One region of the Psychrobium sp. MM17-31 genome, then DNA from elsewhere that is predicted to be linked to it. Evidence: predicted binding sites of a transcription regulator. Region 1 holds the regulator's gene; each other region holds the start of a gene.
What was found. The regulator MetJ, encoded in region 1, represses methionine synthesis genes. The targets are predictions, from matches to a motif close to TAGACGTCTAGACGTCTA.

Region 1 (2,283 bases):
AAATGCCGATCCCGTTGTGCCGATACAGTTTGCCCACCAATCTAAATCGATGCCCAATTGCTGATCTTTAGTCACAATAGCACCAGCCACAACATCGCTGTGTCCGTTGATATACTTGGTGCAAGAGTGTATCACAATATCTGCACCCAAGCTTAATGGCTGCTGTAATATTGGCGTTAAAAACGTATTGTCTACAACCACATAGGCATCAATCGCTTTTGCTTTAGCGGCAATAGATTTGATATCGACAATACGCAATAAAGGATTACTCGGCGTTTCTAACCAAACCATCTTCGGCTTTTGTGACAATGCACTCTCTAATGCCGCTTCATCTGCTTGATCGACAACCACCAAGGTAAACAAACCACGACGCGCTAAATGATCGAACATACGGTAGGTGCCGCCATAACAATCGTGTGGGATCACTAATGTATCTTGTGGCGATAGCAACTGAATAACTGTGGTAATTGCCGACAACCCAGTACTGGTAATCACGCCGTAACTACCACCTTCTAAGTCGGCTAATGCTTGTGCGAATTGGCTACGGGTCGGATTGCCACGACGAGCATAATCATATTCACGTGGTTGATCGTAGCCTTTAAAAGTGTAATTGCTGGAAAGGTAAATAGGAGGAACCACAGCACCGTACTGTGTATCTGTATCAATACCACCGCGCACTGCAATGGTCTGGTGTCCAAATTTGCTCATAAAACCTCCAACAAAAGTTGACTTAATGAATGACTGGGTTATAAAGGATGTCTAGATGGCCAATTTAAACGAAGCACGCATGGACGTCAAGATGTTTAGACGTCTAAATAAGAATAAGTTTATGCTTATATTTGACAGTGCTCATGTAACCGTTAAAATCGGCAGGATTTTTTATACAGGGTGTTACAATTACCCACTGTAACAACTCACTACTCACTATAATAGCAAAGGTATTTTCATGACAGTCTGGAATGGCGAATATATTAGTCCATATGCTGAACACGGTAAAAAGAACGAACAAGTTAAAAAAGTCACCGTATCAGTACCATTAAAACTGTTAAAAATCCTGACTGATGAGCGCACGCGTCGCCAAGTAAACAACCTGCGTCACGCCACTAACAGCGAATTATTGTGTGAAGCTTTCTTACACGCCTACACTGGCCAACCATTACCAGAAGATAGCGATTTATCTAAAGACAAGCCAAGTGCAATTCCAGAAGCTGCTCGCGTATTAATGGAAGAGCTAGGAACCCTAGAAGCCTACCTAGCCGAGAATAACGAAGACTAATTATCTTCGGTAATAATCAGATAACAAAAAAGCGACTCTCAGAGTCGCTTTTTTATTTTTAGCTTTAATCAAACAGGCAATGTTAATCGAAGCCTTGCGCCTTTTAGGCTAGAATTATTGCGAGCTGTCGCACTGCCATGGTGCCAGTCCATAATTTTTGTGGTGATAGCCAAGCCCAATCCAAAGTGCCCCGATTCACGCGAACGCTGAGAGTCTAGTCGCACAAAGGGATCGAAAATCGTCGCTTGCTTGTCTTCGGCAATGCCTTCGCCATCATCATCAATATCGATATAAATGCCCTTACTGTCTCGCGACAATAAACAACTAACTTGGCCATCGGCATAATCGATAGCGTTACTAATCAAATTTTGTACGGCGCGATAAAACCATTGGCTATCAATATCACACACCACCACCGACTCTTGCGTCTCGAAGTTGAGCGTAATTTCTTGTTGCTGTGCTAAATGCCCCAAGTCTTTACACAAGGTTTCAAGCCACTGCACCAAATCAATGCTTTGTAAACGGACACTACCCAGCTGACGTTCCATACCTGCGTATTCTAAAAAAGCCGCCGTCATTTCCTCCATCCGCGTGACTTCACTGTCCATACGGCTGAGGTATTTATCTTTCTTGGCAACATCATCTGCAGTCATCGCCGCCTCAATACCAAAACGCAAACAAGCCACAGGGGTTCGAATATCATGAGACAAACTGCGCGCCAATACCTTGTTATCCATTAGCAGCGTTTCTATCCGATCTGCCATCGCATTAAAGCTATCTTCCAATTGCTGAATATAAGAAAAGCGCGCTTTGGGAACGCGTGCCGACAAATCGCCCTCGCCAAACTTAGCAGCGGCACTGCTCAGTAAATGCAAACGACGCGTCAGTGGCAATGTCCACAGCACAATAATCACGGTTACGCCCAAATAAAGTAGCAGCGTTAACATCAAATCAATATTGTAATTGGCGTGCTCCTGTACCATTGGTAACTGCAAATGCAGTAAATA
Region 2 (2,283 bases), on a different contig from region 1:
AATTTTATGGCTGACTTTTTGTCGCGCATCCCTAGGAAATTGTTCACTATAATCCCAGTCGTTCTGGAATAATTTATCTGGTTCTTCGGCATGGGAAACTGAAAAGGCAGTTAGCATTAAAACAATAGGTATTAATAAAATTCTCAACAGATAACTCTTCCAATGACAAAAAAACAAAAACCACCGATAACGGTGGTTTCTCGCTGATTATAGTCGCTAACTCTACCAATACTAGAATTATTTTCAGATTATCCGAAATTACTTTTCCCAAGGCGTACGGCGATGTAAATGGGATAAATCAAATGGCGTAATTTGATACACATAATAATTAAGCCAATTTGAAATCAATAAATTAGCATGACTTCGCCAGCAACCTCTTGGCTCTTGGCTTGCATCGTCATTAGGAAAATAATTGGTTGGAATCGATGGTGATAATCCCGCATCATTATCCCGCTTGTACTCATCGCCAAGTGTCGAGACATTGTATTCAGGGTGCCCCAAAACAAATAAACGGCGTCTGTCTTTACTCACCACCAAGTAAGCCCCAGCTTCATCGGAGGCAGCGAGAATATCGAGATCAGGATGCTGACGCAGCTCATCAACATTCATTTGTGCCAAGCGAGAATGCGGCACCCAAAATTCATCATCGAAACCACGCAGCAGTGGATCGTGAAGCTGACTGCGCTGATGTAAAAACACCCCAGCGATTTTTTTATCGCGAATGTAACGCTCTAAATCATACAAATGATAAAAAGCCGCATGCGCCGCCCAACATAAGAAAAGCGTTGCGGTAACGTGCTGCTGCGACCAATCGAATACTGTTTTTATCTTCTCCCAATAAATCACATCGTCAAAATCAACATCACCCAATGGCGCACCGGTAATAATCAAACCATCGAAGTTTTTATCTTTGATTTCATCAAAATCGCGATAAAAGTCATTCATATGATCTTGTGGTGTGTGTTTTGAAATGTTGCTGTGAATACGTAGAAATTCCACATCCACCTGCAATGGCGTATTAGCTAGTAAGCGCAACAGCTGAGTTTCTGTTTCGATTTTATTGGGCATTAAATTAAGTAATAGCACCTTCATCGGACGAATTTGCTGACTCAAGGCGCGCGACTCGCTCATGACGAAAATATTTTCTTGTCGCAACTCGTTTTTGGCAGGCAGTTTATCGGGAATATTAATTGGCACAGCGCACTCGCTAATTTGTTTTACTACAAGTGTAGATAATTTAACCCAAAGGCATCTAGACGTCTAGATGTTTATCGTGAATTATTTGTTTTAGTCAGGTTACATTCACATCTCGTTACTAGAAAAGCCACCATTATTGTTGACTGTGTCATTAAGGCTGATACATTTATTCGCTGAAAAATCCCGAAAATGGGACATCCCCACTTTCAATACACTCATTTATAAGAACAAAAACAACCGGATTGCTAACATGAAAAAAACTGCAATTGTTACGGCATCGCTTGCTACCCTAGCGCTGACAGCTTGCCAAACGACAAATAACGCCGTTGTCAAACCTGACAGCGATTATCTATGGCTTGAAGAAGTTCAAGGTGAAAAACCGCTAGCTTGGGTTGATGCGCAAAACAACAAAGCCTTTGCGAGCTTGAAATCAAACCCTGTTTATCAACAGAGCTATGATGAAAACCTTAAGCTACTTAACTCAAACGACCGTATCGCCTACGCCACACAACGCGGCGATTACCTGTACAACTTCTGGACGGACAAAAACAATCAGCGCGGCTTATACCGCCGTACAACGCTAGAAGAGTACAAAAAAGAAAACCCGACATGGGAAACGATTTTAGACATCGACGAGCTGGCTAAAAAAGACGGCCAAAGCTGGGTTTACAAAGGTATGAACTGTCTTTACCCAGACTACAACCGCTGTTTAGTCAGTTTATCACCAGGCGGTACCGACGCAGTTGTCGTGCGTGAATTCGACATCAGTAAAAAAGCCTTCGTTAAAGATGGTTTCACCCTGCCAGAAGCCAAAAATTCAATTAGCTGGCGCGACGAAAACTCCGTATTTGTCGGTACTGATTTCGGTAAAGGCAGCTTAACGGATTCAGGTTACCCGGGTGTTGTTAAGATTTGGAATCGCGGCACACCACTGTCGAGCGCTAAACAAGTTTTCCACGCCGACCCATCATCAGTAGCAGCTTCTGGTTTTGTATTGCGCGATGGTAAGCAATCAGTGAATATTGTTTACGATTCAACATCTTTTTACACGCGTGATATCTACGTATTGCAAGACGGTAAAAAAGT
Region 3 (2,283 bases), on a different contig from region 1:
ATGTATTTTAGGAATTTCCTCAAATGGTCTATTAGTTTTACTAAGTAGTGGAGTATCAACAGATACCATAATATTTGTAAAAAGGCCCACGCCTGTATAATCTCGATCAATCACACTAGCATCAACTAACTGCTGCTTAATGATATCTTCTTCAAGATCTCCTTCTATAAGAGTATCCAAAACGGATTGTTCGAATTCGCTCAATTTCATAGTTACTTGTGCTTAACGCCTCTCTAATAAGTGAACCATGGCTGGCGGGCGATTCGCTCAGCAAATGGCGTGAAAGTTTTAGTAAATCTTAATTTAGAGGCTTGTTAGTAGGTTCACGTCGAACAAATGCGATTATCACAACACTCCAACTATAAAGGTAAACCAATGGCCAAATCATCCAAATTAAAATTGCTAAGAGTTTACTTGTGCGCTTAAAACAATGATAAGACGAAGTCAGCCAAATCGCGAAAGTAAAGAACAAACCTTGATAAAGTATGATTACTTCCCACCAATACATTTCATCGGAAGTTAATGAGTGATCGAAGAACCTTGGATCGTCGATGTAGCTCAAAACGAACATATGCCCCCAAAGTGCTAAACTCCCTACGGTCATTAATATGACAAATTTATAGTTATCGATAAATCTCATATGCCTACTAACAGCTTAATATGCGGAAGCTGGCGCGATAAATGTTCGCACCAAATTCATGGTAAAAACGAAAGATAAATTAAATATCTAATAATTACAATCATTTAAATTAGTATAAAACAAAGAAATGCGTGAAAGGCGGAAAGAATCCAGATAATAAGTAGAATTAGTTTGTTAAGAAGGAAATAGCGGAAAAGCAACTATAGATATTGCTTAGAAATGAAAGAACCATAACTATCTAACGACAGCATAGTCGAACGAAAAGCGAAAACTATAAAAAGTTAATCACCAAATCCGCATCCTTGCGAGATTACGCATAAGTATCTAAACCGCCATCATCCTTTTTCGACGATGGTTGTTTTTCTTGCTGCTTGTCCACGGTGTAAGTTGGCTCTTCGCCAGTTAAGGTGGTCTTCTCTTCTTCGACAATGCCCTTTTTATTGGTTTTGTCGATTTTCTTTATGCCCTCTTTCGCTGGCGTAACGCTATTGCTCATAGGGCGTGGCAAAATTGAATACAACAGATCTTGTGACATGTGCTGCTCCTTTCTTAATCCACTCTGGTTAGACTCAGTTAAACGTAGCTAGTAACTCTTTGATGTTAATACCTTGTTATCGGCCGAAATTCGATTGTCTTTATTTTATTCAACAACTCGACTAAATGAGTACTGTGTCCCACTAATTAATAAATTGCTATGGCATCTTTTATTTATTTCATTACAATAGACGTCTAGACGTAAAAACACCTTTTTAAATTTTAACGGAAGGCTTTCTGCTATGGCACAACACCTTTTCACTTCAGAATCAGTTTCTGAAGGTCACCCAGATAAAATTGCCGATCAAATTTCTGATGCCGTTCTTGATGCAATTTTAGCACAAGACCCTAAAGCACGTGTAGCGTGTGAAACCTACGTAAAAACTGGCATGGTAATGGTTGGTGGTGAAATCACTACTTCAGCTTGGGTAGACATCGAAGAGATCACTCGTCGCACAGTTCGCGATATTGGCTATGTTCATTCAGACATGGGCTTTGATGCTGACTCTTGTGCAATCTTAAATGCTATCGGTAAGCAATCGCCTGACATTAACCAAGGTGTTGACCGTGAAGATCCTAAAGATTTAGGTGCGGGTGACCAAGGCCTAATGTTTGGTTACGCAAGCAATGAAACTGATGTATTAATGCCTGCGCCAATCACCTACTCTCACAAGTTAGTAAAACGCCAAGCACAAGTTCGTAAAGACGGTACATTGCCGTGGTTACGCCCTGATGCAAAATCACAAGTCACTTTTGCTTATGAAAATGGCATTATCACTGGCATCGATGCCGTTGTTTTATCAACACAGCATTGTGACACTATTGGTCAAGATGATTTAGTTGAAGCGGTAATGGAAACTATCATCAAGCCTACTCTGCCTGAGAAGTGGCTAACTAAAGATACTAAGTACTTCATTAATCCAACTGGCCGTTTCGTTATCGGTGGTCCAATGGGCGATTGTGGTTTAACTGGTCGTAAGATTATTGTTGATACCTACGGCGGCATGGCTCGTCACGGTGGTGGTGCTTTCTCTGGTAAAGATCCATCAAAAGTTGACCGCAGTGCAGCATACGCAGCGCGTTATGTAGCTAAGAACATCGTTGCAGCT

Region 2: the regulator MetJ is predicted to act here: its motif matches at 1,254-1,271, upstream of metA (homoserine O-succinyltransferase).
Region 3: the regulator MetJ is predicted to act here: its motif matches at 1,363-1,380, upstream of metK (methionine adenosyltransferase).

The regions. Positions count from the first base shown of each region.
Region 1 covers NZ_JAKRGA010000005.1:32,020-34,302, forward strand. The annotation lists gene metB (cystathionine gamma-synthase) at 1-708, opposite strand, end outside; gene metJ (met regulon transcriptional regulator MetJ) at 947-1,276, shown strand; gene MHM98_RS14890 (ATP-binding protein) at 1,345-2,283, opposite strand, start outside.
Region 2 covers NZ_JAKRGA010000003.1:713,764-716,046, forward strand. The annotation lists gene MHM98_RS12010 (hypothetical protein) at 1-147, opposite strand, end outside; gene metA (homoserine O-succinyltransferase) at 259-1,197, opposite strand; gene MHM98_RS12020 (prolyl oligopeptidase family serine peptidase) at 1,448-2,283, shown strand, end outside.
Region 3 covers NZ_JAKRGA010000003.1:539,578-541,860, forward strand. The annotation lists gene MHM98_RS11200 (hypothetical protein) at 1-210, opposite strand, end outside; gene MHM98_RS11205 (hypothetical protein) at 951-1,175, opposite strand; gene metK (methionine adenosyltransferase) at 1,417-2,283, shown strand, end outside.